4 regions of the Pseudoalteromonas sp. MM17-2 genome follow, and region 2 is predicted to be linked to each of the others. Evidence: predicted binding sites of a transcription regulator. Region 2 holds the regulator's gene; each other region holds the start of a gene.

Region 1 (7,559 bases), on a different contig from region 2:
ATTTCGGTTATTTCCAATAACTTGGCTAATGCCAGCACGGTCGGTTACAAGAAAAGCCGCGCCGTGTTTGAAGATTTGTTGTATCAAAATATCAATCAACCTGGCGGGCGCTCTTCACAAGATACAGAGATGCCTTCGGGGTTGATGCTTGGCGCCGGTGCCAAGGTGGTTGCTAACCAGAAGAATTTCTCCCAGGGCAATATGCTAAGCACGGAGAACTCCCTCGACTGGATGGTTCAAGGACAAGGCTTTTTTGAGGTGTTGCTCCCTGATGGCAATATTGCTTACAGCCGTAATGGTCAATTCACGACCGACGAAGACGGTCGTATCGTCACCAGTGGTGCTGGTTTTCCGGTGCAACCAGAAATGAACGTGCCCGATGACGCGCAGTCTATTACTGTGTCGCAAGACGGAGAGGTTTCGGTGCGCGTAGCCGGGCAGGCGGACAATGTAGTGATTGGTCAGTTGGTGATCAGTGACTTTATTAATCCATCAGGGCTTGAACCTATGGGCCAAAACCTTTACACCGAAACCGCTGTCAGTGGCGCTCCGGTGCAAGGTAACCCGGGAGTAGACGGCTTGGGTATTATTGTTCAAGGAGCATTGGAAACCTCGAACGTCAATGTGACCGAAGAGCTGGTCAACTTAATTGAGACACAGCGTGTTTATGAGATGAACTCTAAAGTGATTTCATCTGTAGACCAGATGCTCAGCTATATTAATCAGCAGCTATAAGTGGGGGCATTATGATTAGGCCAATTGCACTATCAATTACTTTTGTACTTGCTACAGGGTGTGTTTCTACACAAAACTCCCATGTTGTCGAAAACGACCCTTACTATGCGCCGATGTATCCGCAGGAAGCAACACAAAACATGACCCAAAGTGGCGGCCTTTTCAATCCCGTATTGGCGAACGATTTGTATGCCGATAAGAAAGCGTTGCGTACTGGAGATATCATTACTGTGGTACTGCGTGAGTCAACGCAAGCATCAAAAACGGCAAAAACGGAAACTGACAGGGAAACCGAGCTGGGGTTAGAGCCGGTTATTGGTTTAGGCGGCAATCCGGTCAATATCGGTGGAGATAGCATTCAAATGGGTGTGAACTCAGATGCTTCGTTCACCGGCGACGCTAAATCTAATCAATCCAACAGTTTGTCAGGCAATATTTCCGTGAACGTGATGCGCGTGCTGCCCAATGGTAATTTGGTGATTCGTGGCGAAAAGTGGTTAACGCTTAATACTGGGCAGGAGTTTATTCGCTTAGAAGGCATTGTTCGCCCAGCTGACGTGAGCTCCGAAAACACCGTAGAAAGTAGCCGTATCGCTAATGCGCGTATTCAATATTCTGGCAAAGGCGAGCTGCAAGAAACGCAAAGTGCCGGTTGGCTATCACGGTTCTTTATGAGCACTTTGTTCCCATTCTAAGGAGTCCAGTCATGAAATGGTTAAACCTTATCGTGTTCTGCATGGCGTTGACTAGCTGGCAAAGTTTTGCCGAGCGTGTCAAAGATGTGGCCATGGTTGAGGGCGTACGTAGTAACCAATTAGTGGGTTATGGTCTGGTTGTGGGTCTGCCTGGCACGGGAGAGAAGAGCCGCTTTACCGAACAAAGCTTTAAAGCGATGTTGAATAACTTTGGCATTACTTTGCCGGCCAACCTTAAGCCAAAGATTAATAATGTTGCAGCGGTTGCCGTTCATGCGGATATGCCGGCGTTTATCAAACCCGGCCAGAGTATGGATGTCACTGTATCTTCAGTAGGTAGTGCCGAGAGCCTACGCGGTGGTACCTTATTGCAAACCTTCCTAAAAGGTGTCGATGGTAATATTTATGCTATTGCTCAAGGTAGCTTAGTGGTTAGTGGATTAGGCGCGCAAGGGCTTGATGGCTCACGTGTGGTGGTCAATACGCCAACTGTGGGGCGAATTCCTAATGGCGGCATTGTCGAGCGCGCGATCCCAAGTCCTTTTACCCAAGGGGATTACATTACCTTTAATCTTAATCGCCCTGACTTTACTACCGCGAAGCGCCTGTCCGATACCATTAATAATCTCGTCGGGCCGAATACCGCAATGGCAATGGACGCGGCGTCAGTGCGCGTAACTGCCCCACGTGATGTTTCGCAACGAGTCGCTTATTTATCGACGCTGGAAAACCTTGAATTCACTCCCGCCGATAATGCTGCGAAAATCATTGTCAACTCCCGTACTGGTACCATAGTGATTGGCAAAAATGTCAAGTTGCAGCCAGCGGCTATTACTCATGGCGGGCTCACGGTGACCATCGCCGAAAATGCAGAAGTGTCGCAGCCCAATGCATTGGCCGAGGGCGAGACGGTGGTGACCAATCAAAGTATTATCGATGTGCGTGAAGACGACTCGCGTGCCTTTGTTTTTGACCCCGGGGTGAGTTTAGATGATCTTGTGCGCGCGATTAATGAAGTGGGCGCCGCACCGGGAGATTTAATGGCCATTCTTGAGGCGTTGAAAGAGGCTGGTGCTATTAATGGTCAGTTGGTGGTCATTTAAATCTGATACTGCAACAGCAAACCCCAAGTGCCCAAAGCCTTGGGGTTTGCTGTTTTTATAGCCACCTAAGTTCTTGTTAATCAGAACTATAAAGTCAGTGGTACGTTTTTTGCTTTAGTTTTTGCATCTAGTCATTACTTTGTCAGTCTTATGGATGCTAACCAACTGCAAACGCAAAGCGTCTTCGATCTCAATAGCTTAGATAAGCTTCGTCAAGATGCGTTAAAACAGCCTGCCGGCAGCGACGGCGAGCGCGCGGCCTTAAAGCAAGCAGCGCAGCAGTTTGAGTCTATCTTTACGCAAATGCTGCTCAAAAGCATGCGCAAAGCCAATGAAGCCTTCGAAGATGAAGACAGTCCTTTTAATGCCAGCAGCGTTAAATACTTCCAAGACATGCATGATCAGCAGCTCTCCAGTGAGTTATCGGCGAATGGCTCATTGGGCTTGGCCGATTTGATTGTGCAACAGTTATCGCCACAAAAAGACAGCTATATGCCTGCGTCAGCTTTGCGTGATGCGCGGTTAAACAACGCGCAAGTGAAAACCCAAGAACAACACTCTGAGGCATCTCCTATCGCTCACAAAGCCGATTTCGCCAATGCCAAAGAGTTTGTCGAAGGGGTGTGGGACGTTGCCCGTGAAGCGGCCGGTAAAATCGGTGTGCACCCCGGTGTTATGGTTGCTCAAGCTGCATTGGAAACTGGTTGGGGCAAGCACATTATTAAAACTGCGAGCGGTGAAAGTTCAAACAATTTATTTAATATCAAAGCGCACCGTGACTGGCAGGGGGAAGCGACTGTAAAACCAACATTAGAGTATGAAGGAGGAGTTGCGGTTCAGCGCAAAGAACCGTTCCGAGTGTATGACTCTATTGAGCAAAGTTTCGATGATTTTGTCTCATTTTTGAAAACTAATCCCCGTTACCAGCAGGCTTTAGATGTGGCCGATAAGCCTCATCAGTTTATCGACGCTATACACCAAGCTGGCTACGCCACCGATCCACAGTATGCAGAGAAAATTAAACGTGTGTTAGGGCAAAGCGAATTACGCGCCCTAGCCGGTGATCTGCTAAGGCAAGGAGAGTAGATCATGTCATTTAACCTACTAAACATTGCCAGTTCAGGCATTCGTGCCAATACCGAGCTGCTTAATACTACCAGTAAAAATATTGCCAACATTAATACCGAAGGCTACGTGCGCGAGCGTACAGAGCATGGCACCACCTTCGACAATCAGGTTGGCCGTGGGCAAACCTATCGTCTGCTCAATGAGTTTGCACAACAGCAACTCAATAGAGACACCTCTAATCGCTCGTTCTTTGAGCGCTTTATGGAGGAAGCACAGCGTATTGATAGCCAGTTTTCCGAGGAGTCCAATAGCCTGTCTACGCAAATCAATGGCATGTTTAATAATCTGCAAGAGGCGCTGAATCAGCCCTCTAACAATGTTACCCGCTCGTTGTTCTTCACCAACGCGGAAAACTTTGTTAATCAGATGGATAGGTTGTCAGGAATTGTATCGCAACAAAAGAGTGTGGTGAATGATCAGCTTGGGATCCTTGCTGATGAAGCTAATGGCTTAATTGAGAAAATTAGTGAGCTGAACAACCAAATTACAGCTGTTCATGGCAAGAAAGATCAAGCTGATGCCAGCTCGGTCTATAACGAGCGCGACAAAGCGATTAAAGATCTTTCAGAGCTAATGAACCTAGAAACACTCGATGGACCTCATGGTGAAAAATTGGTGTTCATGTCTACAGGTGAAGCTTTGGTTATGGAAAATGGTAGCTTTAACTTGTTCTCGTTAAATGGCGATCCAGATCCGAACCTTAAGGAACTTCGCCTTGATGTGACCTCCGGACAAGCCAATAGCTTAGAGGTTGATACCAACAGCTTAAAAGGCGAGATTGGTGGCCTGCTGGCTTATCGAGACGAGGTACTCATACCGGCGCAAAATCAGCTGGGGCAAATGGGCTTATCATTGGCCGACGCCTTCAACCAGCAAAACCGCTTGGGGATGGACGCCAACGGTGAAATAGGAGGTGATCTGTTCACTTTGCCCACCGTCAACGGCTTACCATTCGCCGCTAATGCGGGATCGGGCAATTTGCAGGCTGGTTTAGAGCAGGGGATGGGCAAAGAGATTCCGGCAACGGATTTCCGTGTTACCTTTACCTCGCCAACAACCGTAGAGATAGTGCCCCTTAATAATAAAGGTGAGCCTATCGGTACGCCGTCGACGGCCAACGTAACGGCGGGAGTGATAGACTCAACCACAGTAACAAGTGGCGAGTCTTATGGCTTAGATATTGATGTGACAGGTGCGCCAGTAGCGGGAGATAGCTTTGATATCAAGTTAAATGCCTTTGCAGCCAGTAATGTTGGGTTGGCGACCACGCGGCCAGAAAAGCTGGCATTAGCGTCGCCAATTCGCACCGAAACAGCGTTAAATAACGTCAGTGAAGCGGCAATTTCTCCCGGTTCGGTGACTGATATTGCCAACTCAACGGGCATCACTGTGGGCCCGCCGCCAAGCTTGACGAACGGGCCAATCAGCTTGCAAAAAACAGGTAATCCTAACGAGTACACGATTACCGATGGCAACGGTACAACGACTTTTACCATTACACCGCCTGCTGAAAATATGCTCGCTCAAGCAGGAGCACCGTACGCTAACTATGGCTTTGACTTTAATATTGAAGGCAACCCGGCTGCAGGCGATACGTTTAGCCTCGAGTTTAATACCGGGGGTTTTGACGATAACCGTAATGGCCTGGCACTCGCTGGGCTACAAAGCGAAGAGTTAGTGCGAGAAAATGTGCTGAGCAGCGGCAGCGCCGATAATCTCAAAACATTCAACCAGGCATTCGCAGGTATAGTGACTGATATAGGGATTGTAACTAGCCAAGCACAAACCAGTCATGCGGCTTTCTCTGCGTTGGAGGAGCAATCGAACGCTTGGTATGAGTCGATGTCAGGTGTCAATTTAGATGAGGAAGCGGCTAATTTACTGCGCTTTCAACAAAGTTATGCGGCATCAGCGCGTGTGCTCTCTACAGCACAAACGGTGTTTGATAGCCTGCTTAGCTCCGCGAGGTAAATAATATGCGTTTATCCAATAATCAAATTTATCAAAAAGGCTTAACCAGTATTTTAGAAAACCAGGTTAAGGTTGCCAAAGCACAAGAGCAGATCAATACGCAAAAGCGCGTGTTAACTGCATCTGATGATCCATCTGCAACAACGCGAGCCATGCTATATGGTGATGCTATTGCTAGTAACGAGCAATACACCAAGAACCTTAATTTGCTCAACAGTCGTTTAGAGACAGAAGACAGTGTCCTTAAAAACATTAAAGACTCTATTCAACGTGCTAATACGCTTACCGTACAGGCTGGTAATGGTGCATTAACAGAGCAAGACCGTAAAGGTTTAGCGGAAGAGTTAAAAGCGATCCAGGCTAACTTGCTTGATTTGATGAATGCCAAGTCTGAAGACGGTAAGTTTATCTTTTCTGGTTATCAAGATAACAACCAGAGTTACCAGTTTAATAGTGCAAGTGGGCGTTACGAGTATGGTGGCGACCAAGGCCAACATAAAGTTACGGTTGCCGAAGGGGTGAGCATTAAATCATCAGACAATGGTTTCGATGTTTTTGAAAAAGTACCCACGCGCTTAAATGTTGACAGCAATACAGCAACGCCCGGCGGCGGTGTGACTTCGGCAACAGTGTATGTGAACGAACAAAACGCTTTTGACCAATTTCATAAACAAAATTACAACTCAGACCCAGCCGCTGGCGCAACCGCCAACACGATGACGGTGGATATCACGGCCGGTCCTCCCGATAGCTATCAAATACTGCAAGACGGGGCGCCATTAACGCCTGCGGTTACTGGGACCTACACTCCCGGTGAGCCGATTAAGTTTGCCGGTATGGAAATTGATATTCAAGGCGCAGCTCCTGGACAGGCGACCTTCGATTTGGCCCCGCCGGGGCGAGACAACGTGCTTAATACCCTTGAGGATTTAATTAATGGGATAACCACACCTGGATTAGGTATTGAGGATTACCAACAAGTTTTGGCCGATGGTTTGGTGCAGTTAAGTAGTGCACAAAACCAAGTATCACTTACCCAAGCAGGTTTAGGCGGACGCCTGAATACGGCTGAACGTATTGAGTTTTCCAACGCCGATGTTGATATTAATAACAAAGAAGCAAAAGCTGATCTTGTTGAAGTGGATATGGCTGAAGCGGTGACCGAGTTAACACGTCATGAGACTGCACTGCAGGCTTCGCAGGCCACTTTTAACCGTTTGTCGAACTTATCCTTATTCGACTATATCGGTTAGTTGAGGTTGCTATTTGTGGTTGGGGCCGTAAGGCCCTTTTTTATTTTTTGTTTCTATAACTATTCGCTCTTCTCCTACCTCAAAGTTACCAACTTATAAGTAAAGTTATTAATTTTTATATTTAAATTCATAGTGTTGAAAAAAAGTATAAAAAAATACTAAAGGAAAAAAGTGCTCGCCCGATAACCTAAGTAACTTAGCAAAACGTCAAAAAACAAGCTTTCGCTTAGTAATTGATAGTTTGAGAGTAAATTCAAAGTTTACTGTGGGAGAAATGACATGGCACTTTATGTAAATACTAACGTAAGTTCACTGAACGCCCAGCGTCAGTTAATGAATTCAGGTAACGAGTTAGATACCTCGTTCCAACGTTTATCATCAGGTTTTCGTATTAATAGCGCAGCTGACGATGCGGCAGGTCTACAAATTAGTAACCGTTTAGGTTCACAAATCATGGGCTTGAACCAAGGTAACCGTAACGCCAATGATGGTATCTCTTTAGCACAAACCGCTGAAGGAGCAATGGATGAGGTTACTAACATGTTTCAGCGTGTTCGTACTTTATCGCAGCAAGCTGCAAACGGCTCTAATACAGATGAAGACCGTTTAGCGTTGCAAGAAGAGATTCGTGCCTTGATGGATGAAGTTAACCGCGTTGCGTCTGATACTACATT
Region 2 (7,559 bases):
ATTGGCGTGCGGTTTTGTCACCTTTATCGTTTTTTTGATTGTTATTTCACGCAATCAAAAAAGTAATGATGACGATCCCTTAGTGAGTGAAGTCTGTGATGAAATACCCAGTGGGGTGAGCAACAAGTCCGCACTGATTTGGTTGATTATCGGGATGGCGATGCTGCCCATCAGTTCGCATTTTATTGTCGACTCAGCAGTGGACATAGCCCAGTATTTTGGCCTTTCTGATTTAGTCATTGGGCTTACCATCATTGCCATTGGCACTAGTTTACCGGAACTTGCTGCTTGTGTGGCTGGGGTGCTGAAAAATGAAGACGACTTAGCACTGGGCAACATTGTCGGCTCGAATCTATTTAATATTCTCGCTGTCCTATCCATCGCCGGTATTTTAAACCCATCGGTTATCGACCCCTCCGCCGCTAACCGTGATGCATTAATTATGATTGCGGCAACGGTGGTGCTTATTGCCATGAGTTTGAACTTTCGTGGCGCGCGGCGTATCAACAGAATCGAGGGCGGCTTTTTACTAGTCGCATTTTTTGCCTACCAAGGATATATTTTTAGTCAGTTAGCCTAGAGTAATAGTATGAGCCAAAGCTTTATTGCCACCGCACAACGGGTTTTAGAAATAGAACAAACCGCTTTGCAGGAGTTACATCAGTATTTAGACGCACAATTTATTCAAGCGTGCGAGATGATCATGGCTTGTAGCGGCCGAGTCATCGTTATTGGCATGGGTAAATCAGGACATGTTGGTAATAAAATTGCCGCGACCCTTGCAAGTACCGGCACTCCAGCGTTTTTCGTGCACCCAGGTGAGGCCAGCCATGGTGATTTAGGCATGATCACTGAAAATGACATCGTTATGCTCATTTCTAACTCTGGCGAAACGCACGAAATTGTGAGCATTATTCCGGTAATTAAACGTATTGGCGCGCCCATGATTGCCATGACCGGCAATCCTCAATCAAGTATGGCCACCTTAGCTGATGCCCATATATGTATTAAAGTATCGCAAGAAGCCTGCCCGCTGGGTTTAGCCCCCACCGCAAGCACGACAGCAACCTTGGCAATGGGCGATGCACTCGCTGTTGCTTTATTAGAAGCCAAAGGCTTTACCGCCGATGACTTTGCCCTCTCCCACCCCGGCGGTAGCTTAGGTAAACGTTTATTACTGACCTTGAATGATGTTATGCATAGCGGCGATGACGTGCCACGCAGTCACCAATCACAAAGTATTAAAGAAGCCTTGTTAGAAATCTCAAGCAAAGGCTTAGGCATGACCGCTGTTGTCGATGATAATGAGCGACTGGTAGGGCTATTTACCGATGGCGATTTACGCCGTGTATTGGAGCAGCGAGTGGATATTCACAACACCGCGCTGATTGAGGTAATGACTCCAAACTGCACCACAGCCGATGCTCATATGCTGGCGGCGGAAGCACTGAAAATTATGGAGCAAAAGCGCATCAATGGACTCATTGTGACCGATCACGAGCAACGTCCCATTGGCGCGCTGAATACGCAAGACTTATTGCGCGCGGGGGTGATTTAGTGTTGTTTTCAGAGTTATACCAAGCCATAGACGAAGACGCATGGCAACGTGCACAGCGCACTCGATTGTTAATTTGCGATATTGATGGCGTGTTTTCAGATGGCCGTATCTATTTAGGCAATCAAGGCGAGGAATTAAAGGCCTTTAATACCAAAGACGGGTTCGGCATTAAAGCGTTGCTCAATGCGGGTGTTGAAGTTGCTGTTATCACCGGGCGACAATCACAGATAGTACAAACGCGAATGCAAAGTTTGGGTGTCCCCCACATTTATCAAGGTAAAGAGAATAAGCTCGAAGCCTATGCACAGTTAAAACGCACATTAAACCTAAGCGATGAGCAAATAGCCTACATTGGTGATGATGGCCCTGATTTACCGGTGATGGAGCAAGCCGGGTTCGCCGTAGCGGTTAATGACGCTCACCCACTGGTTAAGCGAATAGCCCATTACAGTACCTTGCTACCGGGCGGTTTTGGTGCTGTGCGTGAGCTCACAGATTTGCTGATGCTGGCCCAAGGACATAGCCTGGGAACACAGGGAAGTAGCACATGAACGCAGCGAGAGCGCTCATATCACTGCTATTTATCGTCGCGATGGCGTGGCTTTGGTACCCTTATTTTATGAAGTCGACAGATGATGGTGTCGCTCAGCAAGACCATATTGCCACACCCGACTATATCGCAACTGGGCTAAGTCAGACTAGTTATAACGATCAGGGTGAGTTAAGCCACACCGTTTATGCTGAGGAAATGGAGCTGTATCAAGAGCTCGGGTTTACGCATTTCACCAAGCCAGTATTTACCTTATATGGTGAAACAGAAAATTGGCAGGTAAACGCCGATGAAGCGACTTTATACAACAACAACATTTTGATCTTGGAAAATAACGTCACCGCCACCAACTTAAAAGAAGGGGCGATGATTGAGAAGGTCAGCGCTGAGGCCATCCAAGTTGATATAGATAGCCAGCGCATGGAGTCCGAGCAGGCTGTAGTATTAAGTGGCCCGAATATGAAGATCACCGGGCAAGGCTTGAAAGCAGACCTCAATACAGAGATAGTTGAATTAACAGAACATACGCGAACAATATATTATGACCAATAAAATCAGTGCATTAATTACATCCATCGCAATTGGCTTATGCTCTGCCAGCGCTACTGCTGAGCAAATCACCGCCAAGGAAGTGTTAATTGATGCCGACAAACAACAAGCACTGATCAAAGAAAATATCACTATTTTTGATAAGAACGTGCATATTGTTCACGGCAAACGGGAAATAAAAGCTGACCGCCTTGAGGCTCACCGTCGTCCAGAATTGGGTGATAACAAGCAATTGCTCGTAGCCACCGGCTCACCAGCTGTGTACACCGAAGTGATGGAAGATGGCACTGAGATTTCTGCACAGGCGCTGGAAATTCGTTATGACGTCGCCTCTGAGACCCTTAAAATTCAAGGTGATGCTAAGATTGCCATGGCCGACCAGCATATCGTTGCCGAAACCATAAGCTATGATATTGCCAAACAGCTGATCACCGCCGAAAAGGATGAAAACTCCAGCACACGAGTGCGCACAACATTAACACCACAAAGTGACGATACGCCGGAGAAAGAGCAATAATGGCGACTCTTAAAGCACAAAAATTAGCGAAAAGCTATAAAGGCCGGGAGGTCGTCAAAAGTGTGGGCTTAGAAGTGCAAGCAGGTAGTATCGTCGGCTTGCTCGGCCCTAATGGAGCCGGTAAGACAACTACTTTTTACATGATAGTTGGCTTGGTACCCAGTGATAAAGGCACCATCAGTATTGATGATGAGGATATCACCTTAATGCCGATGCACTCTCGTGCGCGCTTAGGTATTGGTTATTTACCGCAGGAATCATCTATTTTTCGAAAGCTGACAGTTTTTCAAAATTTGATGGCCATCCTAGAAACCCGCAAGGGCTTAAGCAAAGCAGAGCGTGAAAGCGAGCTTGAGGGCCTGCTTGATGAGTTTAATATACAGCACATTCGAGACTCACAAGGAATGGCGTTATCTGGTGGCGAACGTCGCCGGGTAGAAATAGCGCGAGCATTGGCGGCAAACCCCAAGTTTATCTTGTTGGATGAACCTTTTGCTGGTGTCGACCCTATTTCAGTGTTAGATATAAAGAAAATCATAGAGCATCTGCGCAATCGTGGCATTGGTGTATTAATCACCGACCACAACGTGCGAGAGACCCTAGACGTATGTGAAACCGCATACATTGTTTCCCATGGCGAGCTCATTGCTTCTGGCACTCCAGAGCAAGTTCTTGCCGATCAAACGGTTCGCGACGTCTATTTGGGTGAGCAGTTTAGATTATAACGATTAAAGGATTGTTAGAGATACATGAGGCAATCATTACAGCTGCGCCTAGGCCAGCAATTAACAATGACCCCACAATTGCAGCAAGCGATTCGCCTGTTGCAGCTCAGTACTTTGGATCTCCAACAAGAAATTCAAGAGGCGTTGGACGCCAACCCTTTACTTGAAGTTGAAGAAGACAATTACGCCGACAATAACGACAACCAAGAGCAAAAAGAGTCGACGTCCGACAACCAAAATAACGACACCGCCGAGACGGCCAGCGCCAGTAAGGATGAAGTTGAAAGTGCTGATGCCATGAACAACGAGTCCATCAGTGAAGACTTGCCCATGGATGTGTCTTGGGATGAGTATATTAGTGCGGCTCCCGTTGCCTCCTCTGGGCCTATGCCAGAAGATGAGTCTATCTACCAAGGCGAAACCACCGAGTCGTTACACGATTATTTAATGTGGCAGCTGCAATTAACACCTTTTAGTGCCACCGACGAGGCCATCGCCACAGCCATCATTGAAGCCATCAATGACAACGGCATTTTAACGGTCAGTTGTGAAGAACTGCTGGAAAGCTTGAATCATGATGAACAAGACGATGGTATCGAGCTCGATGAAATTGAAGCCGTTCTTAAGCGTATCCAACTCTTTGATCCTGTAGGAATTGGTGCGCGTTCTTTACAAGAGTGCTTGTTGATCCAGCTCAAGCAATTTGACCCACAAACCCCTTGGCTTGAAGAGACCAAAGAGGTAGTTTTTAACTATATTGATTTGCTTGGTAGTCGTGACTATCGCACCTTGATGAAAAAGACTAAGCTTAAAGAAGCGCAGTTAAAAGAGGTGATGACACTGATACACAGTTTAAATCCGACTCCTGCAGCCACGATTGTGCGAGAGCAGTCAGAGTATGTGATTCCAGATGTATCAGTGAAGAAAGTTAAAGGCCGCTGGGTGGTTGAATTAAACCCAGATAGTATGCCTAAGATCCGCGTTAACGATCACTATGCATCAATGTCGCGAAGCTGTAAGTCGCAAAGTGATAGTCAATTTATTCGCTCGCATTTACAAGAAGCGAAATGGTTTATAAAGAGCTTGGAACAACGCAATGATACGCTACTTAAAGTAACTAATTGCATTGTTCAACAACAACAGGCATTCTTTGAACATGGTGAAGAGGCAATGAAGCCAATGGTGCTTAATGACGTTGCCGAAATGGTGGAAATGCATGAGTCAACGATTTCCCGTGTGACCACCCAAAAGTATATGCATACACCACGGGGTATTTTTGAGCTGAAGTACTTTTTCTCCAGCCATGTTACAACCGAAAACGGAGGTGAATGCTCGTCCACAGCGATTCGAGCATTGATCAAAAAGCTAGTAGCTGCGGAGAATCCTGCTAAGCCGTTGAGTGATAGCAAGATTGCCGACGTACTAGCCGAGCAAGGAATTAAAGTGGCTCGGCGCACGATAGCTAAATATCGTGAATCGCTAGCCATTCCACCGTCAAATCAGCGTAAAAGTTTGATATAGACGTTAGACAAGAAGGAAAATGCTTATGCAACTAAATCTTACCGGTCGTCACGTAGAAATCACTGATTCTCTTCGCAACTATGTGAATAGCAAATTTGCAAAATTAGAGCGTCACTTTGACCATATAAATAATGTGCATGTCATTCTTGATATTGAAAAACTAACACAAAAAGCAGAAGCTACTCTTCACGTTAACGGTGGTGAACTGTTCGCAACCGCAGAGCACCAGGATATGTATGCGGCGATCGACGGCTTAATTGATAAGCTCGATCGTCAAGTGATTAAACATAAAGAGAAATTATCTCGTCACTAACATGAACCTAGATTCACTCTTTAGCAAGGACTGCAGCAAAGCTGCGGTCCTTTTTAATAGCAAAAAAAGAATGCTGGAATACCTCTCTCAGGTGGCACATCAGCACAGTCCTCACCTCAGCGAGCAATCGGTACTTGATGCTTTGCTGACCCGCGAAAAGCTGGGCAGTACCGGTATAGGTAAAGGCGTTGCTATTCCGCATGGCCGTCTCGATAGTATCGACAGTACCATTGCCATTGTTGTAACTAATCGCGAAGCCATTAACTTTGATGCCATTGATAACCGTCCGGTGGATATCTTTGTCGCACTTTTAGTGCCGGCCAATGAGACTGAACAACACCTGAAGACCTTAGCGACAATTGCTGATAAACTAAAAGACAAACAACTGTGTAAACAACTGCGTTCAGCCAGCAGCGATCAAGAGCTTTATCAATTGATCGCCGACTAATGCGCGCCGTATTGATTCATGGTGTCGTTTAAATGTGCGTCTTGGGGTAAAACAAGGAGTTGTCGGATGGAACTTATCATTGTCAGTGGTCGCTCGGGTTCTGGAAAATCAGTCGCGTTACGGGTGCTCGAAGACCTTGGGTACTATTGCGTAGATAACATCCCGGTTATTTTACTCCCCTCTTTGGCGCGCAGTGTTTCGGCAAATTATGACAAAATTGCCGTCAGTATCGACGTGCGCAATTTGCCCAAAGAGCAGCATGAATTTAACGACATTCTCGCTTATCTGCCTGAGTTTGCTAAGCCTTCGCTGTTTTACCTTGATAGTGACGAACAAACGTTGATTAAGCGTTTCTCTGAAACTCGTCGGCTACACCCCTTATCAATGCAAAATATGACGTTGGATGTCGCTATTCGTGAAGAGAAGCAGCTTCTTGATGTACTCATCTCCCACGCCGACTTTATTATTGATACAACTGAGCTCAGCGTTCACCAGTTGGCGGAGATGATCCGTGAAAAAGTGCTGGGTAAAAAAGACAAGCAATTACTGATCACCTTTGAGTCTTTTGGGTTTAAACATGGCATTCCAAAGAATGCTGATTATGTGTTTGATGTGCGGTTTCTCCCCAACCCCCACTGGGAACCTGAACTAAAGGCGCTCACAGGGTTAGACCAACCCGTTCAAGACTATTTAGCCAGTCACTCAATCGTGCAAAAGTTCACTTGGCAGATCCAAACTTTTGTACAAACTTGGTTACCGCACTTAGAGCGTAATAACCGTAGTTATTTGACCATTGCTATTGGCTGTACAGGGGGTCAACACCGCTCAGTGTACCTTGCCCAAACCTTGGGAGAGCGCTTTTTAGATACCTATCCGAATGTGAAAATTCGCCATCGAGAGCAGGAAAAATAGTGATGGTTGAAGGTACTTTTATTATTCAAAACAAGTTAGGCCTACATGCTCGTGCAGCCTCACAATTGGCGCAACTGGCGATGAATTTTGATGCCCAAATAACGCTATATCAAGGTGATAAGAGCGCACAGGCCGACAGTGTCTTGGCTTTACTGCTCCTTGAGAGCGGCAAAGGTAAGGAAGTGCGCGTGCAGTGTGAAGGCCCTGATGCCGATGCCGCGTTAGCAGCTATCGGGGCGCTCATTGCAGAAAAGTTCCACGAACAAGAATAACCCTTAGGCATTTACTTTTGCTATCATTGATTTAGTTAGGTTAAACTAATCAACGGCTTGTAAGCGCTTGCTTGCACGCTATTTCCCACCCCATTTTTTGTATTTAAGGGATGCCTATGCCAGAAGCCTATGAACAAGATTACCCGCTGCAACAACTTCAAGAAGTCACCGAAGCTCTTAATAGCGGCCAGTTT
Region 3 (7,559 bases), on a different contig from region 2:
AGGGTAACACGACCATTACTGCAATCTGGGGCCGTCTCTGAAGTCGACATAATCCGCTTAGAGCGACAGGCTGTGGACTTACAAGGTGAGATAAAGCGCGCCCAAGCGGCATTAAAGCGAACCCAGGCAGCGATTGAAGAAGCGCAAAGTAAAATTGATGAGGTCGAACTGACCATGGTGAACCGCTGGCGCGACCAACTTTCCGATTCGATGCTGCGCCTCGACGCCTTGCGGGAAACACAAACGGGGCTTGCTGATAAGGTTACACAAACTGATATTCGCTCGCCAGTTCGTGGCACTGTGCAACGCCTATTGGTCAATACCGTGGGCGCGGTGTTACAACCTGGCAGTGACTTGGTGGAGATCATCCCCCTTGATGATCAACTACTTGTGGAGGCCAAAGTTGCGCCACAAGACATTGCCTTTTTACGCCCAGGACAGCCGGCGATGATCAAACTCACAGCCTATGACTTTACTATTTATGGCGGGTTGGAAGCCCAAGTCACTCACATCAGTGCCGATACTGTCACCGATGAGCGCGATAACACTTATTATTTAGTGCAATTAAAAACATCGCGCGGCTCATTGAGCGAGCAACTCACGATTATCCCAGGAATGACAACCCAAGTGGATATTATCACCGGGCAAAAAACGGTATTAGACTATTTGTTAAAACCCATTCTTAAAGCCACTTCTCAGGCGATGACGGAGCGTTAGCCATGGATCTGTTTATAACCGAACAAGGGCTCATATCCAGCCATTGGCAGCGCCTAGGTGAGCCAATAGAAGTGCTTTATACACTGCCCGATCAAATACCCGGTGCGCGTATTGCTTGGGTACTCACTGGCATGCCCGATTGGCAACAGATCATTGGCCAGTTACATGCTCGTCATATCGCAATTATTTTGATGACCCGTAATCCCTGTGTCAGTGAATTACAACAAGGGTTTAGCTTAGGTGCGCGCGGCTATGTTGAACTGTTCGCCACTACGGCTGTACTTAAACAGGCGCGTGACGCGATTGAAAACAATGCTCTGTGGCTTCCTGGCTGCTTGCTAAGCAACCTTATTGGTGCGCTTTCCATCGCCGATAAAGCCTGTTCACCTACTTCTGCGGATTTGAGTAAACTGAGCGAGCGTGAATGTGAGGTCGCCAAGCTCGTGGCTCAAGGACAAACCAACAAGGCTATCGCGGCACGACTCTATATTTCTGAGCGCACCGTTAAACAGCATCTAAGCTCGACATTTGCAAAGCTACAGGTTAAAGACCGACTGCAATTAGCGTTGCATGTCAACGGTGCTGGGGAAGGGCATTAATGCCCCTGCTGAGTTTGAATACGGGCACTGACTCCCAACTCTTTGAGTAATTCAACAGCAATGTCTTGAGCCAATTCCTCCACCACGACCATCATTCCCAAAGGGCGCACCTGCGCACAAATATGCCTCACCAACTGTTGGGTGGCCTCATCATTACTGATGTTGTGCACCAAGGTGTTATCAAGCTTTATAATATCTAACCCCAACTGTTCTAAGCCATCAACTTGGTTCAGTGCTTGACCTGCATCCGTTAAACCTAATTGGCAACCCACTAATTTTGCCTCTCGGCAGAACTCTTTCACTTGTTCAGCCATGTTGATTAAACATGACTCAGAAAACTCCAAGGTTAGGCGCGATGCTAGCAGCCGCTCACTCGATATCAATGCAAGAATACTGGTATAAGCGATTTCATCTTCTAGAGTCGCTTCACTGAGTTTGATAGCAAGAGGCTGAGCGTAATGCAGCCATAACTTCTCATTGAAAAATGTTTTCACCGTTTTCCAGTCCAGCTGCGCATCCAATTGTTGCTCACTGAGCAGACGTTGATAGTAGCGTCGCGAATGGACCTTGTTACCCACTTTCAAATATAAACCGACTTCACTTTGCACGCAGCTATCGTCAAAATTCAGTACGTCTGTGAGCTTTAATTCAAACTGCTCTTTTTCAAGCGCTTGCGTTAAGGATTGCCCAGTCACCGCCGCTACTTGGTGATGCTTGGTTGCAGCATCGGCGTACATATCTACGCCGGAAGCAGTGGCCATAGCCAACAACCGCTGACCGTGCTGCAAAGCCTCTTCACCGCTTTGCTTTTGTTCAATATAGGTAATGCTGTGCCTCAGCTCTATCAGCCCATTATAGGTATCGCTAAATTCACTGCAGCATTGCGTCAGCATCCGTGAGCTATCCTCTGCGGCCATGACCTCATTGAGTCGAAGAGCAAAGTCACAATGACTGATGCGCCCAAGTTGCCAGTCATGGAGGTTATCTTGCTGAGTTTCTGCATACCTAATCAGTAGCTGCGCCAGCTCTTTCTCCAACCTATAAAACTGTTCCGGGTTTAAGCTCCCCCGCAGTTGCTCATAGTTTGCCAAACGCATTAGTATCAACACGTGCTGATCATGACTAACTTGCTTTAACTCTTGCTCCATACGCGACAGGAAGTACCGACCATTGGCCAGCCCTGTTGTTGTATCGTGCTGGGCTAGGTATTGTGCGCGGGCAATACGCTCGTTCCCTTCGCGCAGAATGCCACCAAAGCGCTCAGCCAGATGATTCATCGCCTCTGTCACCTCAGCTAATTCGGCCGTATTGGGAACTGCAAGTTGCTTAAATTGCTTTTTCGAGAACCCTTGGGCTTGAGCGACCACTCGCTCTAAAGGCTTCAGTACCCAACGTAAAATGAGTGAAGCGGCAATACAGCTCAATAACGCAACAATGGCAAAACCACTGGCTAGATTGAGCACATTGTCCCATAAAGCTTCTAGTGCATATCTTTGCTGACTCTGAATATACAAGGTGCCGTATTGTTGCCAACCATTGCTTATTTGTGCAACGCCGGCGTCGACCTCAAAAGCAAACATCTGTGCAAACCAACTAGGTACTGAGGCATGTTCGTGCTGTGTAAGCGAACGCTCAACCACAACTTCACCCTGTGTATCGACTAATTTAATCTGCTGATAGTGGCCGGTATCAAAGGCTGCTGAGACGAAAAGCTCAACGGTCACTGGGTCTTTATTCATCTGACTGAGTGCAAGCGCTAAGGTTGTGGCATTATCGGCGTTTTTCAAATAAAGCTCTTCGGTGAAGCTAGATTTAACATTGTATCCGCTAATGAGTACACTGCTGATCAACCCACTCAAAGCAATAACCACAATCACCAGCCACAGTTGTACCACCAGAGATATACGGTGCGCCCCATTGGACGCCGTAGATGCTTGCTTTATCACCACCTAACTCCTTGCTGTTCCATTTTCTTTAAAACCGAATGCCAGCGAGATAATCTCGCCCGAGGGTCGGCCACACTGTGGGTTGACGTTGCAGTCCACAGACCTTCACTGTTAAAGCTGAAAACCGGATATAAATCAGTGCGCTTCTCTGCTGGCAAAATAGCACTTGTCAGCGAGTCGAGAATGATGGGTTGGCTACTGGGTGTCGGGTAATAACCCAACACCATATGCGCTTGAAACTCTTGGCTGCGAGGGCCACCTATTTGCGCTTTAACATAGATAAGCCTTAGCTTATTATCAGCGATGCCTAGCATCCTCAATGACGCGTATTTCGCTATGGCGTAGTCTTCACAATCGCCCAGTCCCTGCCCTAAGGTTTCTAATGGCGTTGCCCAATAATCTTGTTGTTTGTAGAGAAGTTGGTCGGTGCGGTAGCGCACTTGCGTGGCAAAAAACTGATTGACCTGTTGCACTTTGCGGGTTTCGGGCTGCGCACTCAAGCTAGCTAGTAATTGCTGCCAGCGCTGCGCCACCAGTAAACGTTGAGTACCGTATTGATTGCGCATAAGCGTTTGAAACAAGTCGCTGTCCATAGTTGCGCCAGCGTGAATGGCACTCATGAGCAAGGTCATGGCGAACACTAAACCTAGCCCCAGCCACCGTATTTTATTTATAATTTTCGCACTGCTCACTACGTCCTAAAAGCCTACATAGTTTCTGCGCACCGCTTAGGACGCAATGGGTTTGATTTATTAAAGCATAGCAGTGATTTTCAGTTCTGCAGCACCCGATGTTAGCCGTAAATGCAGTATAAAGAGGCGCTTAGAATAAGTTTGATATTAGGAATTAAAGCAAAAATGCAGGTGTATAAAGGCAAGGAAAGATAAAACCCAAGCGCACAGGCGTACACTTGGGGCAGTGTTGTATATCAGCAAGCACCTCAGTAGTAAGTGACCTTTTTTACCTTGCGAGGTTTACTCTGAGTAATGTAAAGATCGTGTACTAGCTTCATATCCAGTTCTAATTCAGTCGCATAACTGTCGCCAACAACATAACTGCGTTTAACTCGAGCCCCTCGGATCACCCCTTGAACCCGTGCTTGCAGTACATCATCTCCAGCAATGGCATTGGCAACGGTGGTTTGCCCTTGCATTTGCTGACCATAAACCTGCTCCGCCAACTCCCGGTAAGCTTCTATCTTCGAAGCTTTCATCGCCATCAGCGATTTTTGCTGGGCGCTTTCACCGGGCTGCGGTGCAATAGGCGCGTAGCCAATCGCACGTAAAATCGGATAATTGTCAGGCTGCTCTATGGCGTATTCAACGTGCTTATCAAACACGCTGCTGCAACCGAGCATGCTCCATGTGCTGATCAGCAGTATCATCATTCGTAGCATGTTTTGCTCCACACTGATTGTCTCTAAACCTATGCTCAGTAGTATGCACGATAAATGCCACTATTACAGGGGAGTTGGTATGTTCTTTGCTATCTTTGTTGCAAGAACATTTTTAGGTGGGATAACTATGCGATATTTGGCATGTGTGTGCGCACTGATGATTGCACTAATAAGCCCGAGTGTCAGCGCCCAATGGTTGCAAACCACAGGGGTTGCGACTTTAGAGGATGGAGATACTGAAACAGCACGCGCCAACGCGGTCAGTGACGCTATAAAACAGGCGTTATTATATTCAGGGCTGGAGCTATCCAGTGTGCAGACCTTGACTAACGGCGTGCTCACTCAAGATCACCTTTCTTTGCAAGCACATGGTCAAGTACAACAAATGCAGCTGCTCGAAGAGCAACAAAGTGATGGCATGATCAGTGTCACCATGCAAATTGAAGTGTTAGATAACCCACAGCAATGCCCTGAACAAGACTTTGTTAGCCACTTTGCTCTCACACGCACGGCATTGGATAATCCACAGCAAGCTCGTTATGGTCAAATATTTGACGTGGCCCCAGCTTTTACTAAGCAGCTCTACGCAATTATGAGCCAAACGCAGCTAGCAATGCTGCCTATTCCTTATTTTAAAGAAGCGGTGGATGTTAGCCCCTTCTTTACACAGCAATTTCAGTATGATGAAAATGTACTGGAATATATTCGTGACAAAAGTAACAGTCAGTACGTGTTACTTTCGCAAATCACCGATATTTCCACCGGCAAGCAATTAAATAATGATTATGCATTTTGGCAGGACGAAAGCTATAACCGCTATTTTAATGTAGAGTTTGCGTTATTCGATGCCTTGAGCTTTGAAAAAATATGGCAAAAAGCCTATCAAACTCAAGGGCCTTGGCAATTTGAAAAAACCGCTCGTATCGATGTAAACAGTGGCACTTTTTGGCAAAGCCAATACGGACGAGCCATTACTGCGCTCAGTGAGAAAGTGATGTTTGACCTTAACAATGAGCTGCGCTGCCTACCGACCCGTGGATTAATTCAGCATATTGATGGTGACCAAGTAGTTGTCAACTTAGGTAAAGCCAACGGCTTAGTGATGGGTCAGCAACTCACTTTGGCGCATAGCAGCAACCTCACCACCTATGCAGGCAAACGTTTGCCACGCCAGGTAACTACCTTACATCGTGTAGAAGTGAATCAGCTTTACCAACACAGTGCCATTGCCACTAATATTGGTAAACGGCCACTGGCGAATATTCAACTGAATGATTTAGTGTTGCTGAGCCAATAGCTTTGGTTCAGCACTTCCTGCGTACCATTTAAACTCAAGATACGTTCATCGTTCGATTTTAACAATCAAAGTCATCAATTCTTACTGATATACAAATCAACTCGCTTTTGTCACACTGTACTCAACACATCGAAAGGAGATTATCAGTATGACAACATTAAACAACAGCGAAGGCCAACGAATTCCTCAGGTGACATTTGCAGTGCGTAAAGGCGAGCAATGGCAACAACTTACCTCAGACGATATCTTTTCAGGTAAGACGGTCGTGGTTTTCTCGTTGCCCGGTGCGTTTACACCAACCTGCTCGTCAACACACTTGCCCCGCTACAACGAGCTTGCAGGTGTACTAAAACAAAATGGCGTAGATGACATTGTCTGCGTCTCGGTAAACGATACATTTGTTATGAATGCGTGGGCTGAGCACCAAGAAGCCGACAATATTACCTTACTCCCTGACGGTAACGGCGAGTTCACTGACGGCATGGGCATGCTGGTCGACAAGAACGACCTAGGTTTTGGTAAACGTAGCTGGCGCTACTCCATGCTCGTAAAAGACGGCGTGGTCGAGAAGATGTTTATCGAGCCGCAAAAACCAGGCGACCCTTTTGAGGTGTCGGATGCAGATACTATGCTTGATTATATTAACCCCAAACAAAGTAAGCCACAGCCGGTAAGCATTATTACTAAGCCGGGGTGCCCGTTTTGTACCAAAGCGAAAGCAATGCTTACGCAGCACGGTCTTGCTTTTGAGGAAATTGTGTTGGGTAGTCAAGCGTCGCTTACCAGCTTAAAAGCAATATCCGGTAGAGATACGGTACCGCAAGTATTTATTGGTGGGCAACATATAGGTGGCTCTGATGAGCTTTCCCTTTACTTCACCAACAACTAATTCATTTTAAGGGCCTGCGGGCCCTTTTTTATAAGGACACTGCTATGAATAAAGTGAGCACCGATGTTTTAGTCATTGGCGCAGGCTCAGCCGGCCTAAGTGCTTATCGCAGCGCGAAAGAACATACCAATAAGGTACTCTTGATCGAGGCAGGCCATTACGGAACAACTTGTGCGCGAGTTGGCTGCATGCCCAGCAAACTCTTGATCGCCGCTGCAGAAGCAGCCCACAGTGTGCACACAGCGAACCGTTTCGGTATTAATACCCAAGCCCCTATTATTGATGGTCAGGCAGTGATGCATCGCGTGCGCAACGAACGTGATCGCTTTGTTGGCTTTGTAATTGATGCAGTCGAAGATATCGACCCGCAAGACCGTCTGATTGGCCACGCACAATTTATTAATGATCATCAAGTTCAAGTCGCTGATCATACGTTAATTGAAGCCAAGCGTGTCGTTATCGCCACCGGCTCCCGACCTAGTTACCCAGAAGCGTTTAACAACTTTGGCGAGCGCTTAATTGTCAACGATGAGGTTTTTGACTGGCAAGACTTACCCGAGTCTGTGGCTGTTTTTGGCCCTGGCGTTATTGGTTTAGAGCTCGGCCAAGCATTGCATCGTTTAGGGGTACGCGTAAAGTTATTCGGCGTTGGCGGAGCAATTGGCCCGCTAAGCGATCCAGTCTTAAAAGATTATGCCGCCACCACCTTCGCTGA
Region 4 (7,559 bases), on a different contig from region 2:
AGCTTTCTGTATTAAAATAGGCTGCATATTTATTCAGATAAAACATATTTGTTTTAAGGTGTCCATTTGCCGACTTGTTCATCTTGGTTGGTGGTCTATCATCCCAGTTACCAAAAAAAGCTGCTCGACCAACTCGAAAAATGTTTACAGCAAGCGTCTATTGATTACTCCTGCTTGGCTACGTCCGGGGATTTTGCGCGTGACTTAAAACGTTTGAAAGCGTGTAGCAATGGTTTAACAAGAGTTGTGGTGCTCGGTGGCGATGGCACCTTACACTTGGCTGTTAATGCGTATGCCTACACCGCTGTTGAGGTGGCATTGATCCCCTGTGGCAGTGGCAACGACTTTGCTCGGCAGTGGCGTGTTAGCCAAGCGCATTGGTTAGCTACAGCTTTGCGGGCACCGGCGCAGCGTATCGACTTAGGGCGAATCAACGATCGTTACTTTATTAACGTGGCTGGAGTTGGTTATGACGCTGAGGTGGTGCGCGCAACGCAAAATAAAAAAGGCCGATTAGCCCGTTGGCGATACAGCTGGGAGGGGCTCAAGCATTTGTATACCTACTCTAACCCGCAGGTCAGGGTAGAAATTGATAGCAAGGTGACTAACCAACGCCAGCTGATGTGCTGCTTTGCCAACGGTCAGTTTTTTGGTGGTGGCATGAAGGTCGCGCCGGATGCCAATGTGACAAGCGGCGCCCTAAGTTACCTTAGTGTTGCTCAAGGCGCGCCACTGCGCCAAGCCGTGGCGCTATTACTCAGTTACATTGGCGCGCATACCCGCCTTGCACAGATCACCACAGCGGTTATAAAGCGCTGTGAGGTGACAACTGTAGGGTTGGGTATTGAAGCCGATGGCGAATACCTTGGCACCACGCCCGCCGTGATTAGCTGCCAAGCGGAAGCACTGCTTTTTGTGGTACCTCGGTAACAGGGGGCTTACGAAAGCGAGCCGTTATTTTGTGCACTGGCGTGAGCACAATGGCATTGCCAAGCAGTACACAGGCAAAGCCATACACGGTGTTCGCTTGCCATACAAAGCCTTCAAATAGGGTGCTCAGTACCACAGCTACGAGCGGGAATAAGACGATCACATAGCTGGCTTTCTCAGGGCCAATATTTTTTAATAGCACGAAGTAGCAGGCAAAGGCGATGACCGTACCAAAGGTACTTAAGTAAAGCAGCGATAGCCAGTAACTCATTGTGGTTGCTGCGAAATCGACACTGGCGCCAGTGAGTATCACATACAAGCTTAAACCTAGGGTGGCATACAACATGCCCCAGGCATTGCCTTGTAAAATTCCGACCTCGGCTTGTGAGTTACGCACACTGACCATATTCCCTAACGATGCCACTAAGGTGCCCGATAACGCCAGCAGCAGACCAATTAATACGCCATTGTTTAAATCCAACGACGAAATTGCCGGCCAAAACAGTACGGCAATCCCTACCACGCCCAGTAGGGCGCCAAAATAAATGCGTTTGGCGATGGGGCGAGAGAAAAATAGCTTGGTATTAATGATATTCATCAACAACAGCATACTGAACGCAATCGAGGCTAGTGCCGAGGTTAGATAGGCTTGCGCCCAGTAGAGAATAAGATAATTCGCGCCAAAATTGCACAATGCCAATAAGGCAAAAAAGACATGATCGCGGCGATTAAAACGCATAGGGAGGCGCTTGATGAGCACATACCCCCACATCAATAGCGCTGCTATGGCAAAGCGCAGCAACAGTGATACCTCCACGGGGACGCTACCTAGTTGAAACTCAATCGCCAGCCAAGTTGAGCCCCAAATGAGCACAGTGACCACATAAAGCAGGATGTTGTTCATGATGAATTCTCGTGATCGTAAAAGGTGGTATTTTAAAGTGATTCTGTATACTGTACATACACAGAAAAGTGATTTTGATACCTATACAGATTATGTCGCGGACGATTAACAAGCAGCGCGCTGTTTATCTTTATCAGCAAGTTGTCGACCTGATTAAAGATATGCAACAACACGGCACCTTAAATGCGGGGGAAAAACTTCCCTCGCTGCGGGCCATGGCGCAGAAACTCTCGGTTAGCATTCCTACGGTACAGCAAGCGTATCAGGAGTTAGAACGTCAAGGGGTGGTTAGCGCCCGGGAAAAGTCTGGATTTTACTTAAATGCGGCGGTGCTCCCGTGCAGCCAGCCTAAACGTTCGCGACTGGCGCGCTCGCCCGTGGCAGTTAACAAGCAGGCATTAATTGAACAGGTTTTCGATGGTTTACATCAGCCCGGTGTGATCCCGCTGGGGATCGCCAACCCGGTGGCGGTGAGTGCCACCGATAAAGTACTGAGCCGAACTATGCGCAAGGTAATGAACGCAGCTGGCGATCAAGCGATTAACTATGGCCCACTGGATGGCTTTGCGCCGCTAAAAAAAGAGATCATCGGTCGATATTTAGATTTTGCCATCGGTGTGAATAGTGACGAGCTCGTTATTACCAATGGCGCGCAAGAAGCATTAAACATTGCGCTGCAATGCGTTACGCAAATGGGTGATATTGTCGCTATCGAATCGCCCTGTTACTTCGGCATCATTGAGATGATTGAAAGTTTGGGACTGAAAGCCATAGAGATCCCAATGTGCCCGGAAGAAGGTGTCTGTGCAGATGATTTGGCGCGTGCCTTCGCAGAGCACGACATCAAAGCCTGTATTTTCTCTACTACGATTAGTAACCCCTTGGGCTCGCAAATGTCCGATGAGCGCCGCCAGCAACTGGTGCGCATGATTGAGGAGCGAGGGGCGGTGCTTATTGAGGATGATGTGTATGGTGAATTGGCGTATGAACATAGTCATGCTAAACCGGCGCAATACTTTTCTCGCAAAGGGCAAGTGATCACCTGCTCGTCGCTGTCTAAAACAGCGGCGCCGAGTTATCGCGTAGGGTGGATGATTGCCGGTAAGTATGCAGCGCAAGCGCGGCGCTTAAAGCGGGCGATTAGCTGTTCATCATCGTTGATGAATCAGTGGACCCTGTATGAGTTTATGAGTAGTGGCGATTACGACAAAAACTTACGTACACTACGCCAGCGCCTAGCCTTGAACAAGGAGCGCATGCGGGCGCTGGTGTTACAGCATTTTCCGGAAAAAACGCGGATGACTAATCCCAAGGGCGGCTGTGTCTTGTGGCTGCAGTTACCAAGCCAATACGATGTGATTGAGCTTTTTCATTTGGCGTTGGACGCGGGGATCAGCATCACACCGGGCTCAATATTTAGCGCTACCGATAAATACCGTCAATGTGTGCGCCTGAGTTATGGTATTCCTTGGAGCGATAAAGTGGAAGTGGCAGTAGCGCGGTTGGGAGCGCTCTGCCAGCAAGTGCGAAAGGGATGATTATTCCGACTATTTAGTAATTAGAAGCTGGAAGTCACTTAGTTCTGGGACCATGCTCACCAGTTGGGCCTCTTGCTCTGCCAACTCTGAAAATGAATGGCACAGGGCATCTGCGCGCTGCTCGATATTGGCAGCTTGAAGCTCAACACGCTGTTCAATTTGCTCACCCATGCGTTCCATGCGCTGCTCGAACTCGTCCATGTCGCCACCTGAGCTGACCATTTGCGAACCCAAGGCCATCAGCACGCTGCCTATTGATTGCACCATGGCCTGTTCAACGGCTTGTTCAAAGTTTTCATCGAATTGTTGCTCAATATCTTCACCTAGCTCATCAAAGCTTTGTTTGCCCATCACAAACTCGCCATTTTGATAAAAGCTATGCTCGATATTATTGCCAATATTATCCACGACCTGCTGCAACGCGTCATTATGCTCAATGCCAAACGCTGCACTCACTTCTTCAATGGCCACGCCGGCTATTTTCACGCCATCAAGGGCAATCTGAGCAACTTCAGGGACGTAACTACGTAGTTGCTGAGAGTAATTATCCAGTGCTTGCTGCTGAGCTGCAGTCAGAGGCATAACTTCACCATCAACGAGCAGCTGCTGACCATCGTATACCATGTGTTGATTATCGACATTGGTGATTTGTATGCGTTCAGGGTTGATACGAATATCACTTTTAAACTCAATATCGCACTGTTGTGAACCAAATGAGAGGTTATCTGGCTTTTGCTCGTGTGCCAGTGCGCTTGTGGTTACCGTCATGGATGCAAAAAGAAGGGCTGCTGTCGTTTTCATTGTCTTTATTCCCGTTGATTGTTGTTACGAGAGATACATTACAAATTCGGTGCCAAAATTATTACTCTATAATAAACAATAGGTTATGCATTAATGGCGAGCAGGTTTTTGCTAGAGATTTAAAAAAAAGCTAACTTTTAGCCGTTTTTAACAAGATGTTAGTGAAAGTCGCACATTGATGATCATCATCAATAAAAGATATTTGTTGAAACGATAAAAAAATCTCACTTTCCAGTTTTGCCATTTGCAGCTATTTATTCACTTTAAGGGCGTAGGCTCTTGGTCGTGGTGAAGCTAAGCTTGAGCCGCGCACAATGATTGTAATTAACTGGAGTGTATTGTGGGTAAAACATATTCCTATGATGCGTTAGATGACGAATTTGTTGAAGATGAATACGAAGCGATGGGGCGTAACCAACATGACCGTCGTAAGCGCAAGGTCAAAAAGAAGCTCGATGATTATCTAGAGCAGCGTAAGCTGCGGAAAAATCTCGGCTATGATGATTTTGACGATTACCTCAACGAGTAAAGTTAGGAAGGGGCGAAAGCCCCTTTTTTGTTTTTCAGCGCAGCAGAAAATAAGCAGCCATCCCTACTAAGGTGGTGAGATAGATACTTTTACTGCGATAAGCAACAATAATGGCCAGTACGGCGGCCAGTAAATAAGGATTGCGATAACTAATATGCCACTGCCCCTCAGGAAGGAGGACAATGGGCACCCAAATAGCGGTCAGTACCGCCGGCGCACTGAAGCTTAAAAAGCGCTGTAATTTGGGCCCGACCTGAAAGGGTAAGGCGCGATGTAAAAACAGGTAACGGCTGGCAAAGGTGATACATGCCATAAGCACTATGGTCGTCAGTATCATTGGCTACCCTTACTGACCACGTAGCCCACCGTCATACCACTTAGAGCGCTAAGTACCAACCAGAGTTCCAGCCCCCAAGCTTTGAAAGTGGCGGCGCAAATCCCGGTGATCACCACGCAGGCTAAGGTTGCTTTGTTTTTTATGGTGGGCACAACCAAAGCAATAAAAGTAGTGGCGATGGCAAAGTCTAAGCCTAAATTGGTTAAATCGGGTAATAGCTGGCCTGCCAAGATGCCCAATAGAGTCCATATATTCCAGGCCACATAAAAGCTAAAGCCAGCGCTGAGCGCATAAATAAGGCGTGTTTTCGTTTGATATGCCTTGCGGTGGTGGGAAAAGGCGAATAGCTCGTCGGTTAACACGAAGCTGACGGGCAAGCGCCAGCGCAGCGGTTGGCTAATCACCTTTTGGCGTACTGCCAGACCATAGAGAAAGTGGCGAGAGCTAATAATGAAGGTCGTAAACAGAAGTGTCAGCAGTGGCGTATGATCAGCGATAAGCTCGATGGCCACCAGTTGCGCCGAGCCGGCAAAGACCAACAACGACATCAATTGCGTTTCCCAGGCGCTGAAGCCGTTTTGCATCGCCAACGAGCCACACAATAGCCCCCAAGGTAAAACCGCTAAGTTTAACGGCAACATATCGAGCTGACCTTTGATAAAGGCCAGTCGATGTAAGCGGATTCGGTTTTTAGCGTTTTTAACAGCAGACATAAGCAAAGTTTTTTACGATCAAGCACGCAGCATGACACAGAGTTTGGCATAATCGCAATATTGCCAAGTTAAGGAGTCAAAAATGAAAGTTTGGGATGGGTTTATACGCTTTTTTCATTGGAGTTTAGTGCTGTGTATTGCTGGCCTCTATTTCTCTGCGGAGGAGGGGGCGATGGAGTTACACTTTGTGCTCGCCTACATTACCTTAGCATTGCTTGCAACTCGCTTGTTATGGGGGCTTTTTGGTAGCGAAAGTGCCCGTTTGCGCAAGTTATTACACTCACCCAAAGCCGTGTTTAGGGCGCTAAGACAAAGCGAACAAGTGGCCGGGCATAATGCGGCGGGCAGCTATATGGTGTTGCTATTTTTTGCATTGTTATTGGTGCAACTGCTCAGCGGATTGATGACCACAGACGACATTCTTACCGATGGTCCTTTAGTCCAATATGTATCTTACGATTGGGTTGAGTGGGCCTCGTCCGTGCACCATCAAAACTTTGACTTTATCCTAGCCGCCATTGTTTTGCATATTGCTGCTATTGTGATTTATGCATTGAAAGGTAAAAGACTGGTGCCAGCGATGATCACCGGTCGCAATAATGCAATGCAAGAAACAGCGGTAGTCAAGCCTGCTTGGCCTGCGTTCGTGGTTTTTGCAGCTATACTGGCTGCGTTGTTATGTACTTGGGGTTACGAGCCGCTCGTAAGTCTTATTTAAAACATACTTTGTTACATATTCATGAGGTCCATTGAAAGTCCATTGAGCGGGCATAGCCCGCTTTCCAACTTACTTATAATAATTTTACATTAATTTAATCTTGCCCCTCTTTTTGTTTTCATTATAGTTGCAATTGAACAACAACAATAATGATGTCTTTCAGAGGAAAATTATGGCTTCAAATAAACTCAAATTGAGTGCATTAGCACTGGGCGTGTCGTCTGCCTTGCTTAGCACTCAAGTCGCAGCTTCAGAGCTAGAACCACAGAATAAAATTTTTACACCGCAGCATCAAAGCAAAATTGAGCGCCAACTTGGCGACATTAAAAAACAGAACAAACGTGCTGTATCTTGGCTTATTGAGCTTAACAGTGAGCCGATGTTTTCAGTAAGCAAAGATCAGCAAGCCACGCAAAGTGCGCATATCTCGCAAGCGCAAGAGCGCGTATTAAGTAATATTCAAAGCGCCGATTTAAACCTCAATGTGATCACACGCACCACTAAGCTGGTTAATGCGCTTGTTGTTAACGGCGATGAGTCTGAAGTGAGAAAAGTGCTGGCGCACGAGGATGTGAAAGAAATCTACCCGGTTTACGACTATGAGCTTAATGTTGCTGATAGTGCTGATTACATCAAAGCAACGCCCTTAGTTGAGAGCCAAATCGCGACTGGTGAAGGAGTTCGAGTGGCAGTGCTTGATACCGGCATTGATTATACCCACGCAGTATTTGGTGGTGAGGGTACGCAAGCGGCTTATGACGCAGCCACTGCTGATCCAACGACGGTAACTTGGCCGCAAGGTATTGTTAAAGGTGGTTATGACTACTTTAATGATGATGCCGATCCGATTGACTTCGGCACGAGCCACGGTACACATGTTTCACACTCGGTAACGGGGATTGCACCTAATGTAGAATTGTTTGTGTATTCCGTGTGTGGCGGTGGTTGTCCAGGGCTTGCACAATTACTGGCGCTAGAATCAGCGATGGACCCCAATGGCGACATGGATATTGAAGACCGCGTCGATGTAGTTAACATGTCTTTAGGTGGCGACTACGGTGACCTTGCGGAAGATGCGGTAGGCTTATT

The links. The regulator sigma-54, encoded in region 2, starts transcription at its own class of promoters, with help from an activator protein. The targets are predictions, from matches to a motif close to GTTGGCACGNNNNTNGNNT.
Region 1: a site for sigma-54 is predicted at 2,630-2,648, ahead of flgJ (flagellar assembly peptidoglycan hydrolase FlgJ). Genes of this name have one in related genera too.
Region 3: a site for sigma-54 is predicted at 4,732-4,750, ahead of MHM93_RS11955 (flagellar assembly protein T N-terminal domain-containing protein). Genes of this name have one in related genera too.
Region 4: a site for sigma-54 is predicted at 4,212-4,230, ahead of MHM93_RS07035 (YggN family protein). Genes of this name have one in related genera too.

What each region holds. Positions count from the first base shown of each region.
Region 1 is NZ_JAKRFV010000013.1:60,526-68,084, reverse strand. Features, by position in the region: gene flgG (flagellar basal-body rod protein FlgG) at 1-735, shown strand, start outside; gene flgH (flagellar basal body L-ring protein FlgH) at 750-1,430, shown strand; gene MHM93_RS11850 (flagellar basal body P-ring protein FlgI) at 1,442-2,533, shown strand; gene flgJ (flagellar assembly peptidoglycan hydrolase FlgJ) at 2,684-3,619, shown strand; gene flgK (flagellar hook-associated protein FlgK) at 3,623-5,632, shown strand; gene flgL (flagellar hook-associated protein FlgL) at 5,638-6,885, shown strand; gene MHM93_RS11830 (flagellin) at 7,165-7,559, shown strand, end outside.
Region 2 is NZ_JAKRFV010000003.1:1,708-9,266, reverse strand. Features, by position in the region: gene MHM93_RS03235 (calcium/sodium antiporter) at 1-580, shown strand, start outside; gene MHM93_RS03230 (KpsF/GutQ family sugar-phosphate isomerase) at 590-1,558, shown strand; gene kdsC (3-deoxy-manno-octulosonate-8-phosphatase KdsC) at 1,558-2,109, shown strand; gene lptC (LPS export ABC transporter periplasmic protein LptC) at 2,106-2,660, shown strand; gene lptA (lipopolysaccharide transport periplasmic protein LptA) at 2,650-3,174, shown strand; gene lptB (LPS export ABC transporter ATP-binding protein) at 3,174-3,899, shown strand; gene MHM93_RS03205 (RNA polymerase factor sigma-54) at 3,924-5,420, shown strand; gene hpf (ribosome hibernation promoting factor) at 5,446-5,733, shown strand; gene ptsN (PTS IIA-like nitrogen regulatory protein PtsN) at 5,735-6,181, shown strand; gene rapZ (RNase adapter RapZ) at 6,248-7,093, shown strand; gene MHM93_RS03185 (HPr family phosphocarrier protein) at 7,093-7,365, shown strand; gene mgtE (magnesium transporter) at 7,482-7,559, shown strand, end outside.
Region 3 is NZ_JAKRFV010000013.1:86,664-94,222, forward strand. Features, by position in the region: gene MHM93_RS11930 (HlyD family type I secretion periplasmic adaptor subunit) at 1-717, shown strand, start outside; gene MHM93_RS11935 (response regulator transcription factor) at 720-1,316, shown strand; gene MHM93_RS11940 (LapD/MoxY N-terminal periplasmic domain-containing protein) at 1,313-3,262, opposite strand; gene MHM93_RS11945 (transglutaminase-like cysteine peptidase) at 3,259-3,894, opposite strand; gene MHM93_RS11950 (LPP20 family lipoprotein) at 4,203-4,658, opposite strand; gene MHM93_RS11955 (flagellar assembly protein T N-terminal domain-containing protein) at 4,786-5,955, shown strand; gene MHM93_RS11960 (glutathione peroxidase) at 6,104-6,844, shown strand; gene MHM93_RS11965 (dihydrolipoyl dehydrogenase) at 6,889-7,559, shown strand, end outside.
Region 4 is NZ_JAKRFV010000006.1:68,432-75,990, reverse strand. Features, by position in the region: gene MHM93_RS07050 (diacylglycerol kinase family protein) at 67-930, shown strand; gene MHM93_RS07045 (DMT family transporter) at 887-1,834, opposite strand; gene MHM93_RS07040 (PLP-dependent aminotransferase family protein) at 1,927-3,372, shown strand; gene MHM93_RS07035 (YggN family protein) at 3,382-4,173, opposite strand; gene MHM93_RS07030 (hypothetical protein) at 4,514-4,702, shown strand; gene MHM93_RS07025 (AzlD domain-containing protein) at 4,737-5,036, opposite strand; gene MHM93_RS07020 (AzlC family ABC transporter permease) at 5,036-5,722, opposite strand; gene MHM93_RS07015 (cytochrome b/b6 domain-containing protein) at 5,835-6,470, shown strand; gene MHM93_RS07010 (S8 family serine peptidase) at 6,643-7,559, shown strand, end outside.